Regions from separate parts of the Streptomyces sp. NPDC031379 genome, predicted to be linked through region 4. Evidence: riboswitches for the same ligand, from Rfam matches in the RefSeq annotation. Region 4 holds a riboswitch; each other region holds the start of a gene.
The links. A riboswitch is a leader RNA that binds a small molecule or an ion and turns the genes downstream of it on or off. The one in region 4 is predicted to bind cobalamin.
Positions count from the first base shown of each region.

Region 1: linked by a shared signal. The riboswitch ahead of ACZ5CW_RS02825 (ribonucleoside-diphosphate reductase subunit alpha) and the one ahead of nicT (Nickel transporter NicT) in region 4 are both predicted to bind cobalamin.
Region 2: linked by a shared signal. The riboswitch ahead of metE (5-methyltetrahydropteroyltriglutamate--homocysteine S-methyltransferase) and the one ahead of nicT (Nickel transporter NicT) in region 4 are both predicted to bind cobalamin.
Region 3: linked by a shared signal. The riboswitch ahead of ACZ5CW_RS06055 (CbtB domain-containing protein) and the one ahead of nicT (Nickel transporter NicT) in region 4 are both predicted to bind cobalamin.

Region 1 covers NZ_JBVIIT010000002.1:3,873-8,554, forward strand. Annotated here, with positions in the region: gene ACZ5CW_RS02820 (NACHT domain-containing protein) at 1-2,809, opposite strand, end outside; cobalamin riboswitch at 3,009-3,132, shown strand; gene ACZ5CW_RS02825 (ribonucleoside-diphosphate reductase subunit alpha) at 3,256-4,682, shown strand, end outside.
Region 2 covers NZ_JBVIIT010000030.1:30,654-35,335, forward strand. Annotated here, with positions in the region: gene metE (5-methyltetrahydropteroyltriglutamate--homocysteine S-methyltransferase) at 1-1,235, opposite strand, end outside; cobalamin riboswitch at 1,390-1,608, opposite strand; gene ACZ5CW_RS34565 (GAF and ANTAR domain-containing protein) at 1,832-2,521, shown strand; gene meaB (methylmalonyl Co-A mutase-associated GTPase MeaB) at 2,526-3,530, opposite strand; gene scpA (methylmalonyl-CoA mutase) at 3,537-4,682, opposite strand, start outside.
Region 3 covers NZ_JBVIIT010000003.1:245,066-249,747, forward strand. Annotated here, with positions in the region: gene ACZ5CW_RS06040 (histidine phosphatase family protein) at 27-617, shown strand; gene ACZ5CW_RS06045 (hypothetical protein) at 638-988, opposite strand; gene ACZ5CW_RS06050 (CbtA family protein) at 1,134-1,886, opposite strand; gene ACZ5CW_RS06055 (CbtB domain-containing protein) at 1,908-2,129, opposite strand; cobalamin riboswitch at 2,166-2,311, opposite strand; gene ACZ5CW_RS06060 (SpoIIE family protein phosphatase) at 2,401-4,491, opposite strand; gene ACZ5CW_RS06065 (MmyB family transcriptional regulator) at 4,501-4,682, opposite strand, start outside.
Region 4 covers NZ_JBVIIT010000027.1:92,411-97,092, forward strand. Annotated here, with positions in the region: gene ACZ5CW_RS33260 (AfsR/SARP family transcriptional regulator) at 1-174, opposite strand, end outside; gene ACZ5CW_RS33265 (glycosyltransferase family 2 protein) at 632-1,525, opposite strand; gene nicT (Nickel transporter NicT) at 1,696-2,805, opposite strand; cobalamin riboswitch at 2,833-3,020, opposite strand; gene ACZ5CW_RS33275 (ArsR/SmtB family transcription factor) at 3,100-3,456, shown strand; gene ACZ5CW_RS33280 (hypothetical protein) at 3,606-4,022, shown strand; gene ACZ5CW_RS33285 (hypothetical protein) at 4,126-4,353, opposite strand; gene ACZ5CW_RS33290 (hypothetical protein) at 4,436-4,682, opposite strand, start outside.

The sequences.
Region 1 (4,682 bases), on a different contig from region 4:
TCACCTTGTCCGGCAGCTCCCACAGGCACAGCGCCTGGAGGAGGTTGAGCTGCGCGTACCAGCAGCGGCTCTGCTGCAGTACGGTCTCCGCCTGCCGGATCAGGTCGGCACGGGAGCCCAGGTGGCTGTGCGGATGGCGTTTGCGGCGGTTGGCCGCGTACTTGAAGCCCTGTGACAGGGCGGTCTCCAGAGCGAGCGGCAGATCGGGGGCGCCGCCGGTGTACCCCGGGTCGAGGTGGCGCAGCCACTTGGTGAGGCGTTCGCGGGCCTCGTCACGGTGGACGTCGTCGACGGAGCCGAGGAGCATGGGGATCATCCAGGCCCGCATCACGAACTCGCGCAGCAGAGCGGCGCGTTTCTCCGTGTACCGCCGGTTGAGGGCCCGCCGGCGCTGTTGCAGCACCGCGATGCGCTGGGCCCGTACCGCCGAGGAGACGCGGGCGGCGCGCGCCTCGCGCATCTCGGCGGCCCACGCCGCGTACCGCTGTCTCCTCCAGGCCTTCAGGCCGCCGACCTTCGTGGTGTACTCCTGCACGGGGTCGGTGTGCACGCCGATCCACTCGCGGACCACCGCGAACGCCGGGTTGCCCCCGCTGCCGAACTCCTGGGCGGCCGCGAGGCGGATGGAGTACGCGGGCTCGGCCTTGCCGATCTCGAAGAGCTGTTTGTACAGCGGCGTGGTGTCGATCCTGTCGGCGGCGGCCCGCAGCGCGGTGCCGAGCTGCTTGAGCAGTCCCAGCTTCGCCTCCTCCACGGTGCGCGCGTCACCCCTGATCTGCGACCACCTGTCGTGCACCGTGCGGACGACGTCGGCGATCGGCCGCGGGTCCTCCTCCACGCTCTCGATCTCCAGCGCCGCCGTGTACAGGTCGAGGGTCTTGGGGTCGCCGGGGCGGCGGTCCGCGGTCGCCCGCAGCCGGTGGGCCAGCGACCGTCCGGGGACCGGGGCCTGCCGCAGCCGCCCCTTCACCGCCTTCTTCAGCTCGGCGCTCACGCTCCCGCCCTCCACGTACCGGTCCGCGGCCCGCCGGCGGGACATCAGGACCAGGGTGATCAGCAACTCCCTGCTGGGTCCCGGTGGTTGCAGCGCCTGCTGGACCAGCTCGCCGGCGCCGCGCTCGCCCAGGCGGTACAGCGCGCGGTGGCCGAAGTACGCCTGGATGATGCTGTGCGGGAAGCGGACCTTCTGCTCGAAGCCCTCCACCAGCTTCAGCTTGTCGGCCTGGGCCGCGAAGCGGGCGAGGACGGCGTGGCACTGGACCGGGTTCCCCTCCCTCAGCCGCTTGCCCACCTCCGGACTCACCCGGTCGCAGAGCAGGCCCCAGATCTGCTGCCGGTGCCACTCGGAGGAGGCGTCCCCCCGCTTGCCGTTCGGGGTGAAGCCGCGCTGTTCCCAGGCACGTCCGGCACGGGCCCGCGCCCGCCGGGCCGGGCCGGGCCGGACGTCCGGGCCCAGCAGCTCTGCGAAGCCGACCTCCAGTTTGTCCTGGAGCAGTCCGATGCAGGCCAGGGCCGAGACCACCTCCAGGGTGTCGCCGCGCTCCTGCGGACCGAGCGCCACGTCGTCGCGGAGCCGTCCCTCCAGCAGGGCGTGCTCCCACGTCTCCAGCAGCCACAGCCGCAGCTGGCTGCGGTCCTCGCTGCGGGTGTCCAGCCGTCGCGGATCCCTGCGGCGGTCGCGTTCCAGGGCGCCGTGGTGGTGCAGCTCCCGGGCGATCTGCAGGTAGATGGGCGACTCGGTCATCTCCGCCGTCTCCACGATCCAGTCGATGCGCCGCTCGTCCGTCTCCGGCACTCTCGACTCGACGAAGCGCAATGCCTCCTCCTCGCTGAGCGGTTCCAGCTCCACGATGGCGGCGGGGGTGCTCTCCAGCGGGCTGTGCGGCCGGGAGGCGATGACGAGGGGCAGCCGCTCCTGATAGGCGCGTTCGATGGCCTTGCGGATGATGTTGTCCCGGTCCTCCTGGAGCCCCGGGTCGAGGACGGCCTCCTCCAGGCCGTCGGCGATGACGACCACCTTGTCGTCGGCGATCAGCTGCTGCCAGACCCGCTCGGTCTTGGTGCGCGCCAGGATGCCGTGGGGCGCCTCCTCGGCGAAACGTCGCTGGGCCATGCGCTCGAAGTTCAGGTCGGGGCCGGTGGCGTCCCGCAGCCGGATCGGCACGGGCACGGCACGCTGCCGGGCCAGCATCTCGGTGAGCCGTACCAGTACGGCCGTCTTGCCGACCCCCACCCCGCCGACGAGCAGATACGGTCTGCGCGTGTCACGGCTGCGCAACCGCTGGGCGATGACCTCGGCGACCTCCTCCCGGCCGACGATCTCGGCGGTGTCCGGTCCGGCGGTGACCACCAGGTCCTGCGGGCGTCTGCGTGCCTTCGCCAGGTAGCGGTGCTTGGTCCAGGCGTACCAGCAGAACAGGAAGCAGGTGGCGGCGAGCGAGGCGGTGAGGACGGGACCCAGGACGCGGAAGAAGGCGTCGTCGAACGCCGGGTTGTCCTTGCGCCAGTCCTCGAAGCCGGTCGTCTTCGCGTCGGAGAACCAGAGGTACAGGCCTTCTCCGGCCCAGGCGAGCAGCGCGAGCGCGGCGACGGTCCAGACGATCCTGGTGGCGTTGGTGTAGGAGAACCATCTGCGCCACTTCTTGGGCCGGGTGGTGTCCTGGCGGGCTTCCCAACGGACCGTCATGCCGTGCCAGTAGCCGAGACAGAGCCGGTGGCCCCGGCGTCCCAACCCCCTCAGCGGTAGGGTCGCCATGGGTGCGCTGCGCGGCCGCTCCTTGCCCGGCGGGTGACGGACGACCTTCGGCATCGTGCACTCTCCTCCTGTGCCTGCTCGGGACGGAGGACCCCTGGACGCCGACGCCTACTTCCATGGAAGCACTCCCGGCGCGCCCCGCAACCCGGCCCGCGGCCAGGCCCGCGGGCCACGGAAGTTGACCCTCTGAAGCCGCCGCACCACGCAACAGACACAACATGTGGGGGTGACACGGCAGCCCAGCACTAGATGTATGCTCATCCTCGCTGTCGCCGCAGGGGAATCCGGTGCGAATCCGGAACTGTCCCGCAACGGTGTACTTGCGTGCATCCGCACGCCCGTTCAGTCCGAGGACCTGCCGGCAGCGCGCCCGGCCGTCCGGTCCGGGTGCCTTGAGACGTCCGGGCCTCGTGGAGTGGGCCGGTGGACGCGACGCCGTGCGCGCTCGTGGCTGCCCCTGCCCTCCGCCAGGCCCCGTGCCGAGCGAGGGAGAGCCCCACGTGACCATCGCGCCAGCCGATCCGGCTTCAGTCAGCGAGCTGAAGACCGACGGTCCCGGTGCCGCGCTGCTGCGGACCCTGACCGAGCTGACCGCCGACCTCCCCGACGCCGACCCCGGCCGGGTCGCCGCCGCCGCGCTGCGGGGCCGGTCCGCGAGGGCCGACGAGGCGGAGTTGCGCGAGCTGGCCACGGAGGCGGCCGCGGGCCTGATCTCCGAGGACCCCGCCTACTCCAGGCTGGCCGCCCGGCTGCTGACCCTGGCCATCCGGGACGAGGCCGCCTCGCAGGGCGTGCGGTCCTTCACCGAGTCCGTCGCCGTGGGGCACCGGGAGGGTCTCATCGCGGACCGGACCGCCGAGTTCGTGCGGCTGCACGCCGAGCGGCTCGACGCGCTGATCGACCCGCAGGCCGACGACCGCTTCGGTTATTTCGGGCTGCGCACCCTGCACAGCCGCTACCTGCTGCGGCACCCGATCACCCGCAAGGTCGTCGAGACGCCCCAGCACTTCATGCTGCGCGTGGCCGGCGGACTCGCGGAGGACGACACCACCCGCTCGGTGGACGAGGTCGCGGCGCTCTACGGGCTCATGAGCCGCCTCGACTACCTGCCCTCCTCCCCCACCCTCTTCAACTCCGGTACCCGGCACCCGCAGATGTCGTCCTGCTACCTGCTCGACTCCCCGCTGGACGAGCTGGACTCCATCTACGACCGCTACCACCAGGTCGCCCGCCTCTCCAAGCACGCCGGCGGCATCGGTCTGTCGTACTCCCGGATCCGTTCGCGCGGTTCGCTGATCCGCGGCACCAACGGGCACTCCAACGGCATCGTCCCGTTCCTGAAGACCCTGGACGCCTCGGTGGCCGCCGTGAACCAGGGCGGCCGGCGCAAGGGCGCGGCCGCGGTGTACCTGGAGACCTGGCACTCCGACATCGAGGAGTTCCTGGAGCTGCGCGACAACACCGGTGAGGACGCCCGGCGTACGCACAACCTGAACCTCGCGCACTGGATCCCGGACGAGTTCATGCGCCGGGTCAACGCCGACGAGCAGTGGTCGCTGTTCTCCCCGGCGGACGTGCCGGAGCTGGTGGACCTGTGGGGCGAGGAGTTCGACGCCGCCTACCGCAAGGCGGAGGCGAACGGCCTCGCGAAGAAGACGATCCCGGCCCGCGACCTGTACGGCCGCATGATGCGCACCCTCGCGCAGACCGGCAACGGCTGGATGACCTTCAAGGACGCCGCCAACCGCACGGCGAACCAGACGGCGACCGCCGGCCATGTCGTCCACTCCTCCAACCTCTGCACGGAGATCCTGGAGGTCACGGACGACGGGGAGACGGCGGTCTGCAACCTGGGCTCGGTCAACCTCGGCGCCTTCGTGACGGCAGACGACATCGACTGGGAGCGGCTGGACGAGACGGTCCGCAC
Region 2 (4,682 bases), on a different contig from region 4:
GCGGTACGGGCGCGGACGGCGGGGTCGCGGGTGAGGGGTGAGGTCGCGCGGGAGGCCAGGTCGGCCCGGTTCGCCGCCAGTTCCGCGGTGATCGCGGCGGTGCCGTGGGACAGGCCCTTGGCGAGCGTGACGATCTCGGCGGTCTTCTGCCGGGCGAAGGCGAGCCAGCGCCGGATCTGCGGCTCGATGTCCCGCTCAGCCGCCGCGTCGAGGGGGACGTGCAGCAGGGAGCAGGAGGCGGACACGTCGACCCGGTCGGCCAGGCCGAGCAGGGTGCCGAGGGTGGCGAGGGACCTCCCCAGGTCGTTCACCCAGACGTTGCGGCCGCTGACCACGCCGGCGACCAGCCGCTTGCCGGGCAGTCCGCCGACGGCGGCGAGCGCGTCGAGGTGGGCGGCGGCCGTCTCCGTGAAGTCCAGGGCGAGCCCTTCGACCGGCGCCTTGGCGAGCATCGGCAGGGCCTCGCCGAGGCGGTCGAAGTAGGAGGCGACCAGCAGTTTGGGCCGGTCCGTGAGGGTGCCGAGGCCGTGGTAGGCGCGGGCCGCGGCGTTCAGCTCGGCCGGGGTGCGGTCCTGGACCAGCGCGGGCTCGTCGAGCTGGACCCACTCCGCGCCGGCCGCGCGCAGGTCGGCGAGCACCTCGGCATAGACGGGCAGCAGCCGGTCGAGCAGGGTGAGCGGGTCGAAGCCGCCGGCCACGCCGGGGGCGGGCTTGGACAGCAGGAGGTAGGTGACGGGGCCCACGAGGACCGGCCGGGGCGTGAGCCCCAGGGCGAGGGCTTCCCCCAGTTCGGCGACCTGCTTGGCGGAGTCGGCCGTGAAGACGGTGTCCGGGCCCAGCTCCGGGACGAGATAGTGGTAGTTGGTGTCGAACCACTTGGTCATCTCCAGCGGCGCCGCGTCCTGGGTGCCGCGGGCCATCGCGAAGTACCCGGCGAGCGGGTCGGCGGCGACGGCCTCCCGGTGGCGTGCGGGGATCGCGCCGACCATGACGGTGGTGTCCAGGACATGGTCGTAGTACGAGAAGTCGCCGGTCGGGACCTCGTCGAGGCCGGCCTCGGCCAGCTGCCGCCAGTTGGCGCGGCGCAGTTCGGCCGCGGTCCGCCGGAGGGCGTCGGCGCCGACACGGCCCTGCCAGTAGCCCTCGACGGCCTTCTTCAGTTCCCGGCCCTGCCCCTGTCGGGGGTAGCCGTACACGGTGGCCCGTGCTGCCGCGGCTGCGGACGTGGTGGTCACGGAGATCTCCTTCGCGAGATGAATCCCTGAGATCCCGGGGACGGGACGAGAGCGCGAAGGGGTGACGTACCGGACGGCGGCGGCCCACGGCCGTTCCGTGCGGTGGTGTACGCCGACCCGCCCTCGAGGTCACCGGGATGTCCGCGTACGAGTGTTCGCACGCGGGCAGTTGGCAGGTCTTCGGACTCGCGGGCACGTCCTCACGAATGGAGGACACCTACTGGCCGTCGCTTCCCAGGCCCTCTCGGGCCCAGTGCGTATGACGGCGGTCGTTCCCGCTCACCGCTGCGGGGCAGTCCCGGATTCCCACCGGGTTCCCTCTTGCGACGCTCCCGCCTGGCGGACGGGGCGAACCAGCTGCACGGGTCAGCCTAGCGGGTGATGCCCGGTCGTGGCCGGGTATGCGCAACCCGGACCCGGCGCGGGCGGCCCGGCAGCCTCGTCCGGGCGGTTGCGCCGCCCTTCCGCCGCGCCGCGGGGCGGTCGAGCCGCGCGTCGTCGGCGCGGTGGGCGGATGCGATGGTAGGGAGTGGGCAGGAGACGGTGGGGAGTGGGCAGGCGACGTGGTGGACGGCGGCCGGGACTCAGGAGGCGCGATGGACTGGCGCACGTTCGCCGAACAGCTGGCGGCCTTTGCGCGCGACCTGCTGGCGCAGGACTCGGTGACCGCCACCCTGGAGCGGATCACCGCCTCCGCCACCCGGCTCGTCGCCGGCTGTGACGCGGCCGGCATCCTCATCCTGCACGGAAAGGGCGCGCGGACCCTCGCCCCGACCCACCAGCTCGTGATCGACAGCGACCGGCTGCAGGAACGCCTGCGAGAAGGCCCCTGCTTCGACGCGGCCCGCCGGCAGCAGGAGGAGCGGGTGTTCCGGATCGCCGACTTCCGGACCGAGCAGCCGCGCTGGCCCGCCTACGTGACCCGGGCCCGGGAGCTGGGCCTCGGCAGCATGATGGGCTTCCTGCTCTTCACCGAGGACGAGGACCTCGGCGCGCTGAACCTGTACTCCCGCAGCCCGGGCGCGTTCACCGAGGTCAGTGAGACGGCCGGCTGGCTGCTCGCCTCGCACGCCGCGGTCGCCTTCTCCAGCGCCCGCACGCACGCCCAGATGGAGGAGGCCGTCGCCACCCGGCACGTGATCGGGGAGGCCATGGGCATCCTCATGGGCAGCCACCGGCTCACCGAGGACCAGGCCTTCGACGTGCTGCGCCGCTACTCCCAGGAGCACAACGTCAAACTCCGGGAGGTGGCCCGCCGGATCTGCGAACACGGCGGGCCGAACTGACCCCTCAGGCGCCGGCCGGGGGAGTCGTACGCCCCTCGAACGCCGCCAGGATGCGCTCCGCGGCCAGCGTCGCGGTCAACCGGCCCTCCCGGACCTGCCCTTCCAGGTCCGGCGCGGCCTCGCGCACCGCCGGGTCGGCGTGCAGCCGGCCGAGCAGTTCGTCGCGGACCATCGCCCAGGTCCAGCCGACCTGCTGGTCCCGCCGCTTGGCGGCGAGCCGCCCGGTGGAGTCGAGCAGCGTACGGTGCTGCTCCAGCCGCTCCCACACCGTGTCCAGGCCGGTCGACTCCCGGGCGCTGCAGTGCAGCACCGGGGGCGTCCAGAAGGCGTCCTTGCCGTGCATCAGGCGCAGCGCCCCGGCCAGTTCCCGGGCGGCGGCCCGCGCGTCGCGCTCGTGCGGACCGTCCGCCTTGTTGACGGCGATCACGTCGGCCAGCTCCAGGACGCCCTTCTTGATGCCCTGCAGCTGGTCTCCGGTGCGCGCCAGGGTCAGCAGCAGGAAGGAGTCGACCATGTCGGCGACCGCGGTCTCCGACTGGCCGACGCCGACGGTCTCCACGAGGACCACGTCGTAGCCCGCCGCCTCCATGACCACCATCGACTCCCGGGTGGCCTTCGCGACCCCGCCCAGCGTGCCCGCGCTGGGGGAGGGCCGGACGAAGGCGTCCGGGTCCACCGCGAGCCGCTCCATCCGGGTCTTGTCGCCCAGGATCGAGCCGCCGGTACGGGTCGAGGAGGGGTCCACGGCGAGGACCGCCACCCGGTGGCCCAGCGAGGTCAGCAGGGTGCCGAACGCGTCGATGAACGTCGACTTGCCGACGCCCGGCACTCCGCTGATGCCGATCCGCCGCGCCCGGCCGCTGTGCGGGAGCAGCTCGGTGAGCAACTCCTGCGCCAGCGCCCGGTGCTGCGGACGGGTGGACTCCACGAGCGTGATGGCGCGGGCCACCAGGGCCCGCTTGCCGTCGAGCACACCCTTCACATACGTGTCGAGATCGATCGCGGCCATCGGGCTCTACAGGTCGTGGCCGAGGTCGGCCGACAGCCGCTGCACCAGGTCGTACGCCGCGTCCGGGATCACCGTCCCGGGCGGGAACACGGCCGTGGCGCCCATCTCCAGCAGGGTCGGCACGTCCTGCGGCGGGATCACCCCGCCGACCACGATCATGATGTCCTCGCGGCCCTCCTCGGCGAGCTGCTCGCGCAGCGCCGGGACGAGCGTGAGGTGACCGGCGGCCAGCGACGACACGCCGACCACGTGCACGTCCGCCTCGACCGCCTGCCGGGCGACCTCCTCCGGCGTCTGGAACAGGGGGCCGACGTCGACGTCGAAGCCGAGGTCGGCGAAGGCGGTCGCGATCACCTTCTGGCCGCGGTCGTGGCCGTCCTGGCCCATCTTGGCGACCAGGATGCGCGGCCGGCGCCCCTCGGCCTCCTCGAAGGCGTCCACCAGGGCACGGGTGCGGTCCACGGACGGGGACTGGCCTGCTTCGTTGCGGTACACGCCGGAGATCGTACGGATCTGGCTCGCGTGCCGGCCGTACACCTTCTCCAGGGCGTCGGAGATCTCACCGACGGTCGCCTTCGCGCGGGCCGCGCGCACGGCCAGCTCCAGCAGGTTGCCGTCGCCGTCGGCCGCCCGGGTCAGCGCGTCCAGCGCGTCCCGGCAGGCGGTCTCGTCCCGCTCGGCCCGCAGCCGCCGCAGCTTCTCGATCTGCTGGGCGCGCACGGAGGAGTTGTCGACCTTGAGGACCTCGATCTGCTCGTCGCTGTCCACCCGGTACTTGTTGACGCCGATCACCGGCTGGCGCCCGGAGTCGATGCGGGCCTGGGTGCGGGCCGCCGCCTCCTCCACGCGCAGCTTGGGGATGCCGGCGTCGATGGCCTGCGCCATACCGCCGGCCTGCTCGACCTCCTGGATGTGCGCCCAGGCCTTGCGGGCGAGGTCGTACGTCAGCCGTTCCACGTAGGCGCTGCCGCCCCACGGGTCGATGACCCGGGTGGTGCCCGACTCCTGCTGGATGAGCAGCTGGGTGTTGCGGGCGATGCGCGCCGAGAAGTCCGTCGGCAGGGCCAGCGCCTCGTCGAGGGCGTTGGTGTGCAGCGACTGGGTGTGGCCCTGGGTCGCCGCCATCGCCTCGACGCAGGTGCGGGTGACGTT
Region 3 (4,682 bases), on a different contig from region 4:
GTAGCAGCCGCAGGAGGAACAGCCCCGTGACCAGCCGCGTCACCTTCGTCTCACCTGCGACCAGCCCGTCGCTGCGGCAGGCCCGCTTCTACGACGGCGACTCGCTCGACGACATGGGGGCTGCCCGCGCCCGCTCGGCGGCCGGGGCGCTGCCCGCGTCCGCCCGTGTCGTCACTTCCCCGAGCGTGCGCTGCCGGGAGACGGCGACGGCACTCGGCCTCGACGGCGTGCGGACGCCGGAGCTGGCGGGTCTGGATGTGGGCCGCTGGCGAGGCCGCACCCTCGAGGAGGTGGGGGCCGCCGAGCCGGAGGCGGTGGGCCGTTGGCTCGCCGACGCAGGCTGGTCGGCACACGGCGGGGAGTCGGTACGGGATGTGTGCGAGCGGGTCGGGCGCTGGCTGGACGGCGCGCAGGACACGGACGGGCGTACGGTCGCCGTGGTGGAGCCGGAGGTCGTACGGGCCGCGGTGGTCCATGTCCTGGGCCTGCCCGTGACCGCCTTCTGGCGGCTGGACGTACCGCCGTTGACGGCCACGGAAGTCAGTGGACGGGCCGGACGCTGGAATCTACGGCTCGGGCAGCCCCTGGCCGCGACGGGGACCACCGCGGCGCGCTGAGGCCGTGCGGGCGCCGTGGTTCAGCAGGCCCGGTCCCGGTGTCGGCGCAGCAGCGCCGCGATCGCACAGCGCAGGCAGTCGGTCCCCTCGTCCCACCGCGTCGACCGGACCGTGGGACAGGACGCCGGGCACTTCGGCCGTGCCGCGCCGCCGCCCCGCTCCTGGCCGTCCGCCGGGTCGTTCACCAGCGTTTCCAGCTCCAGCAGGAGCTGTTCGGTCCGCTTCACCTGCTGGGCGAGCACCCGCACCCGGGCGCTCTGGCCGCCGATCTGCCGTCGGCTGGCGATCAGCTGCTCGTACTCCTCGACCGTGAGGGCGACCGCCTCACGGCCCCCGAGGGTGATACGGCGCGGCTGGGGAGGTCTGGCCACTCGGTTCCTCCGCTCCTGGACTCGGCGGTCCCCGACCGGTCGGATGGTGTGCCGTGCCATGCCCGTGATCCGACCGCGCAGGTGCCCCGAGAACGCGAGAGGGCCCCCCGATGGTTCCGAGGGGCCCTTCCGTGTCCCAAAACCGTCAGTTCGGGGCGGGAACTGTCCGCCCGGACGGTGCTGTCACGGGCTTGGGGTTCAGCTGCCGCTCGGCCAACTCACCGAAGAGCAGCCCGAATCCGCCCCACAGGACGCTCTGGATGGCCAGTGCGGACAGGCGGAACCGCCACAGCAGGGTGGCCGGGAAGTGCTCCGGCACCTCGTTGACGGCCGGCAGGAACGCGTAGGCCAGACCGATCGCGGCGGCGAAGGCGGCCACCGCGGCCACGGTCGCCCACCAGGTGCCCAGTCGGGGCGCCAGGCGCTTGCCCAGGATGGTCGCGGCGACCGCGAGGAGGACGCTGAGCAGCATCATCAGGAAGTACAGGGCGGTCCGCTCGCCGATGGTGTCGGGGTCGCCGACCGACGGCGGGTTGGCCGGGTACTTCAGGAACGGGATCACGTACACGGCGAGCAGTGCGCAGCCGGACAGCAGCAGCGCGGTCGCTCGCGGGGAGAAGCGGCCCACGCGGCCCAGCGCGAAGCAGAAGGCCAGCGCCGCGATGCCGCCGAAGGCGACCCCGTAGACGAGGACACCGGTGGCGAGACCGGCGGTGGACTGCAGGGAACGGGAGACGACCTCCATCTCGTGCTCATGGGAGTGGGCGTCCTCGAAGCTGATCGCCTTGTCGACGTTCGGCTCACCGAGGAGGTAGGAGACGATCAGGGCGAGAACGCCGGCGGCCAGGCCGGCGAGCATGCCCCGCACGAGGAGGTTTCTTACCGATGCGGAGTTCATGGGCGTGCGGCGTCCCTCGCGTCAGTGGCAGGGGAAGCCGAGCAGGTGACGGGCGTCGTGCACCCACTCGTGGACGTCCGTGCCGTTGAACACGGAGGTGGCGCCCTGCTCGGCGCCGACGAAGTACAGCAGGATCAGCATCAGGACGCCGAAGAAGACCGCCCAGGGGGCGATGGCCTTCAGCGGCAGCTTGGCGGGGATGGCGGGAGTGGTGGCTGTCGGCTGGGCGACGGTCTGCGCCATGGCAGAACCTCCTCCGGGAGTTCGCGTCCCATGTCGGTGGTGCAGTGGACGACGGCCACGGGTCTGACTCACGAGACGCCCGCAAAGGCGTCTCGCACACAGTGGCGCGACCGTGCCGGATTCCCACCGGCTTCCGTCTCGCCGTCGTCGATATCGGACAGACCGTACCGTGCGGCGGGTACCCCGCCAAGACCGCGCCGGGCGGCGTGATCTTCCTCTCGCGCCGGGCAGCGGCCCGCGAACGGCGCCAGGTCCGGGTTCGGCGTCCCGGTCAGGACCCGCCGGCGGCCGACAGCGGCTGTGCGCGGGCGATGAGCAGGGCGACGTCGTCGTGGTCGGCGGGGTGCCTGAGCCGCTGCAGGAGCCGGTCGCAGGTCTCCTCTGCCGAGCGGTACGGCGGTGACAGCAAACGCAGGAGGTCTTCCAGGCGTTCGTCGATGGGGTCGTGGCGGGTCTCGACCAGTCCGTCGGTGTAGAGGACCAGTTGGTCGCCGGGTCGCAGGTCGAGGGTGGTGGCCTCGAAGGGCACGCCGCCGACTCCCAGCGGAATACCGGTGGGCAGGTCGAGGAGTTCGGCCGGCCGGCCGTCCCGGACCAGCACCGGGGGCAGATGGCCGGCGGACGCCACGTGCAGGCGGCAGCGGTGCGGGTCGTAGACCGCGTAGACGCAGGTGGCGATGTAGGGGTCCAGACCGCGCGTGATCTTGTCGAGGTGCGTGAGGATCCGGGCCGGGTCGAGGTCGAGGTCGGCGAGGGTGGAGGTGGCGGTGCGCAGGCGGCCCATCGCGGTGGCGGCCGGGATACCGCTGCCCATGACGTCGCCCACGGTGAGCGCGGTCCGGTCACCGTCGAGCGGGATGACGTCGTACCAGTCGCCGCCGACCTCGCTGAAGGCCTGGGCGGGCCGGTAGCGGGCGGCGACCTCGAGACCGGGGTGACGCGGCGAGAGTTGCGGAAGCAGGCTGCGCTGGAGGGTTTCGGCGGCGCTGCGGATGTGCTGGTGCAGGACGGCGTTGTCGATGCTCAGCGCGGCGGACGCGGCCAGCTCGCAGGCGAGGGTGAGGTCGTCCTCGTCGAACGGCAGGGGGTTGCGGGCTCTGGCCAGCCCCATGACCCCGATGACCTGTCCGCGGGCGATGAGGGGAACCGCCATGTCGGTGTGGACACCGGCCCGGGCGAGCAGACGGGCGGCGGCGGGGTCGGCGGCGACCCGGGTGAGGTCGCCGCTCTCCAGGTGGGTGATCAGCTGGGGGCGGCCGGTGCGGATGCAGTGGGCCGCCGGGTGGTCGGCGTGGTAGGTGGTGAGGCGGCCGGGCGGAACGATCGCCTGAGCGGCGTCGGTGGGGTAGGCGGTCTTCACGGCCAGGGCGCGGAACATCGCCAGTCCCTCGCCCACGTCCGGGCGCCCCGTCTGCAGCACGGAGTCCAGGAGGTCCACGGCGGCCATGTCGGCCAGGTCGGGCACGAGGACGTCGGCCAGTTCCTGGGCGGTCCGCTCCACCTCCAGGGTGGTGCCGATGCGGGCCGAACCGGTGGCCACCAGGCGCAGGCGCTCCTGGGCCCGGTCGGCCTTTCTCGCCGCCTGGTACCGGTCGGTGACGTCCACCACCACGCTGGCGAGACCCAGCGGCTCCCCGTGGTGGTCCTCCAGCCGGTAGTACGACACCGCCCAGGCGTGGTCATGGTCGGGGTCGGCGCGCGTACGGCCCACCACCTGCTGGTCCACCACGGGGACACCGGTCTCCAGGACCTTGCGCATCGTGCTCTCCGCGTCCAGGAAGCGCGGATTGGGCAGGATCTCGCGGAATGCCCGGCCGACGTGGTCGGTCTCGGCGACGCCGTGCATCGACGCCAGGGCCGGGTTGACGACCACGTACCGCAGGTCGGTGTCCAGGACGGACAGCCCGATCGGGGCCTGGGTGACCAGCCGGGTGGACAGGGCCAGGTTGCGCTCCACCTGCCGCAGCGTGGCCCGGTCGGTGGCCAGCCCCAGCGCGTAGTGGTCGCCGAGGTTGTCGGTCAGCCGCATGTTGCGGAACTCGACCATTCGGGTGCTGCCGTCCTTGTGCCGGACGGGGAACGCCCCCGCCCAGCCGCGTCCGGTCTCCATCACCTCGGCGAACAGCATGATCGCCGCTTCCTGGTGTTCGGGGTGGAGGAGCAGCGGCGCCGCGTACTGCCCGACCGCCTCGCCGCGGGCGTAGCCGAACAGCTCCTCGGCCTGCGGACTCCACATGTCGATCCGACCGTCGGCCTCCAGCAGCACCGCGGCGACTCCCAGCAGGTCCATCAGGCCGCTCGGGCCCGACGCACTGTTCTCCGGCCGGTCCGCCCGTTCCGGACGCTCCTCCGCTCGGCTCATCGCACTCGCTCACCTCAGTGTTCCGGTCATCACTTCACTCCTACCCCGAGCGGGCGCGAACGGCCGGGTGGCGGACGGCTTCACCCGGCCGCCCGGCGGCACGGCGCTCGTCCTCATCGGGTCTCTTCCGTCCGGGCCGGGACCGGGGCGGGTGCGGAGGGGGCCCTCCACCTTGACGAGGAACTCGCCGA
Region 4 (4,682 bases):
GTCCGCGGCCACGGCACCGGTGAGGGTGTCGCCGGAGGCGCCTCCGACGGCTTCGGCCGCCTCGTCCACCTCGGCGGAAGCGCCCTCGGGGGTGTCGTACGAGATCTCGTACGGCGGCCGGTCGTAGAGGACGGGGGGTCCCAGCAGCCCGAACCGCAGCTCGTACCGCCGCATCACGCCGCCCCACTGACTTCCCGCACGGCCGGGACCGGCCGTGCTCCGCGGCGGGCGCGCGCCCGCCGTTCTCTGGCGGAATCCCGCCCTGTCCGCAACGGTTTCCCGCCACCTTCTGTTCGCCGCACCCGGCTCCGGATCCGCCCGTCCCAGGGCCTGTTCCACTGCCGCCGGGCGGCTTCCGGCCAACCGGTTCGCGTCCCACCGTCGAACCGTTGGCCACATGTTAGCGATCCGTTGGCGCATCCTGATGTGATCATTCCATCGGATCCGGCCCGACGGCGCGCGCGTAAGTCGCGTAACTCGGGGGAGTGTCGCCGCAGGCTGGATCCGGGGACGCAAAGGGGCCCCGGTCGGCGGAGGTGAACGACCGGGGCTCCGTCCCGTTCCTTCTGCGTGGCCGCTGGACTCCCTTTCGCGGCCCCCGTGTTCAGGCGCCGAAGCCCCCGCGCGTGACTCAGATCACCGGCGGCCGTCCGAGCCGGGTGAGCCGCCACACCGTCCGCCAGCGCATCGGCCGCCGCTCGCCCGCCGGCTCCCGCACCCCTTCCAGGAACCCGCCGAACCATGCCTTCAGCCCCGCCGGCGAGCGGGTGCGGGCGAGGGTGAGCAGCGTCCACGCCGCCAGGTGCACCGCGGCGAGCGGCAGGGGCAGCCGGCGCCGCACGAGCCAGACACGGTTGCGGGCGTTGACCCGGTAGTAGATGGCGTGCCGGGCCGGTGACGTCTTGGGGTGCCGGAGCAGCAGCTCGGGGGCGTACAGGATCTTCCAGCCGGCGTCGGCGGCCCGCCAGGCGAGGTCGGTCTCCTCGTGCGCGAAGAAGAACTCCGCCGGCCAGTCCCCGGTCTCGGCCAGCATCGCCATGCGCAGGGCGTGCCCGCCGCCGAGGAACCCGGTGACGTACCCCCCGCGCATCGGGTCCGACTTCCCCACCCGGGGCACGTGCCGCTGCTGGGTCTCGCCGTGCTCGTCGGCGATCCGGAAACCGACGATGCCGAGGCGGGGGTCGGCGGCGTACAGGTCCCGTACGCGCCGCAGCACGTCGGCGTCGACGAGCAGCCCGTCGTCGTCCAGCTCCACGACGACGTCGACGTCCCCGTACTTCCGCAGCCGCGCGAGGGCGACGTTCCGGCCGCCCGGGCAGCCGAGGTTCTCCTCCACGTCGATGGTGGTGACCTCGCCGGGCAGCGAGAGCCGGTGGGCGAACTCGGGCAGCCGGCAGCCGTTTCCGACGATGACGATGCGGGCCGGAGCGAGGTCCTGCTTGGCCACGGACTCCAGCAGGGCGTCGACCTCGGCGGGCCGGTTGCCCATGGTCACCACGGCGACGGCGATCCTCGGCTCCACCACGTCCCTCACCCCATCCGGCCGACGGCGGCGCCGCGCCTCGACCGCGCGGCGCCCGCCGTTCACCAAGATGTTGCCTCACGTCCGCGGGTTCATCTGACGCCACTTCACTTTGCGGCACCTTTGCTCCGGTTTTGTCCGCGGCGAAGGAGCGGCCTCGCGGGCCGGTCCCCTCAGCTCGTGTCGGTGGCGCGGACGGCCCAGCGCTCCTCGACCTTGGCGAGGCGCCAGTACCCGATGGCCACGGCCCACACGACCACGAACAGGCCGACGATGACGTAGCCCACGTTGTCCAGGTCCAGGGCTGCGATCCAGTCCGTGACGCCGTCGTGCAGACCGAGCTTGTCGTGCAGCACGCCGACCAGCTCGATCGTGCCGACGAAGAAGGCCACCGCGATGGACAGGCCGGTGATGGTGAGGTTGTAGAACACCTTCCGCACCGGGTTGGAGAAGGCCCACTGGTAGGCGAAGTTCATGAACGTGCCGTCGAGGGTGTCGAACAGGCTCATGCCGGCCGCGAACAGCAGCGGCAGGCACAGCACGGCGTACCACGGGAGACCGGCGGCGGCCCCGTTGCCGGCCAGGGCGAGGAGCAGGACCTCCGTCGTGGTGTCGAAGCCGATGCCGAAGAGGAAGCCGAGCGGGAACATCTGGCCGGGGCGGCGGATGGACTTGGTGAGCCGGCCGAGGACACGGTTCATGAAGCCGCGGGAGTCGAGGTGGGCCTCAAGCTCCGCCTCGTCGTAGTGCCCGGCGCGCATCGCCTTGAACACCCGCAGAATGCCGAAGAGCGCGACCAGGTTGAGGGCGGCGATGAGGTACAGGAAGCTGCCGGAGACCGTGGTGCCGACGGTGCCGAGGACCTGGTGGGTCCGCGAGCCGTCGTTCATCAGGGTGCCGGCGAGCTTCGCGCCGCCGGCGACCAGCGCGGCCATGACGACCACCACGCTGGAGTGCCCCAGCGCGAACCAGAAGCCCACCGACACCGGCCGCTTGCCGTCGGCCATCAGCTTGCGGGTGGTGTTGTCGATCGCCGCGATGTGGTCCGCGTCGAAGGCGTGCCGCATGCCCAGCGTGTACGCCGTGATGCCGAGGCCGAGACCGAACGCCTTGGTGCCGACCTCGTAGTGACGGGGGATCACGAGCAGGAACAGGATGCCGAACGCGACCACGTGCAGGGCGACGATCACGGCCAGGAGACCCGCGGTACGGACGGTGTCCTCGCGGCGCCAGCGGAAGGACGGGGCGGCGGCCGTTTCGGGCACGCCTTCGGACACGGTCATGCGTTCACGCTCCAGCACCTCGTGGATCAGCTTCGTGATGCCGTGGCCGGTCTCCTGGCTGACGGGTCGACGCGCCCGCCCCTGCCTTCCCGGCCGTGCGGCCAGTGGCGTGTAGGGGGCGGGAACTTCCCGATCACAGTGGCGAGGGCCGCTCCGGATTGAGCCCCTGAGGGCTGTCACCGGTCTTCCCGAACACCACGGCCCGCTCACACTAGGCGGCGGTGGGTAGCGGCTGCAAGGCTGCACAACTGAACAGATATGGAGGCCAGGGCCGCCGGCTGCGATGATGGGGCCATGCATCTCGTCCCCGTGGAACGTGCCGGGCAGCGCACCATCGACGGCCATCGGGTCTGCGACGCCATCGCCGCCGTAGGCGAGCCGGAGCGGGTACGCGCCTGGGCCGACCGCTTCTCGCTGCTCTCCGATCCCGGACGCCTGTCCCTGCTGCTCGCGCTCCACGAGGCCGGCCCGATCGCCGTCTCCGACCTCGCCGTCGCCACCGGGATGAGGGACACCGCCGTCTCCCAGGCGCTGCGCCTGCTGCGGGCCGCGGGCGTCGTCGAGGGCCGCAAGGACGGCCGCGTCGTGCGCTACCGACTGGTCGACGAATCGATCTCCGAACTGCTGAAGCACTGCGCCGCACGCGACTGACACGCCACCGGCCACCGCGGGCAGCCGGGCCCCACCCCCCTGGGGGCACAACCACCCTTCTATAGAGTGACCATGACTGATCGTCACCGCTGCCGGTGAAACGAAGCAGCGTCTCGGCGATCCGCAGTACACGGAAACAGGGGAACCACATGGGCCTGATACACAAGCGCGTCGGCACGATCCTCGGCATGGGCGCGATGCTCGTCGGCGCGGCGCTCACCACCGGGGCCGGCACCGCCAGCGCCATGGACCCGGACGGGTCGTACACCATCACCATCCACAACTCCAAGGGAACGGTGATCGGGTACGCCCGCTGGAACGCCGACCCGCAGCCCGCCCCGAACATCCCGGGCGACGCCCTCATCGCCAAGGACGTCTACGCCGACGGCCTGGGCATCCAGGCGGAACTCAGCAACGGCCGCGTCGCCTCCACCCTGGGCCACGACTCCCCCTACACGAAGATCGTCCCCGGCAACCTCCCCGAGGGCACGGCGTACAAGCTGCGGGGATGCATCGTGACCAGCACCTACCGGGAGTGCTCGCCCTGGCACGACGTCCGCGCCTGAGCCGCGAGCCGAGAAGACCCCGGGCCGGATGTGATCCGACCTGGGGTCTCCATGGAACCGCTTTCGGGGCCAGGTGCACGCGACCTGTCCGTGAAGCCGGATTCTAGTAGAAGAGAATCAGGCCCCCGATGGCGGTAAATATGACTTCTCCGGCCTGCTGGGGAGGGTTTGCGTTGGCGACGGCGACGGCCTGCTCGGGGTTGGCGTAAATTCCGTTCCAACGCCAGCGCTGTCCCTCGGCGAGAGCTGCTGAGCGCGTCTTGAAGGCGATGCCTTCCTCTACAGTCAGAATCCTGTCGAGGGGGACCTGCTCATTGCCTTTACCGGTCATGGCACTACACACTCCTTCGTCGCTGATCGCGAACCATAGGGGGGCGCCTCTCCCGGACCGAGCGAGGCGCCATTCATGCGAGTCACCCTTCGGGCTGCAGGGACAGCTTCCGGTTGCGCCACCAGCCCCACACGGTGATGCGGTTGAGTCCCTTACGGCGCCGGGCACAGCTTCCGCACTCAGGGATGCGTGCCCGGCGCGTGATGGCCGATATCACGTCACCCAGGCCGACCGCACCCTTCCACCCGTGGCCGGCGCCGAGCGAAGGCAGCTGCCTTTCGAGGTTTTCCCAGGCCACGGACATACCCGGAACGAGTTCGATGAGTTTT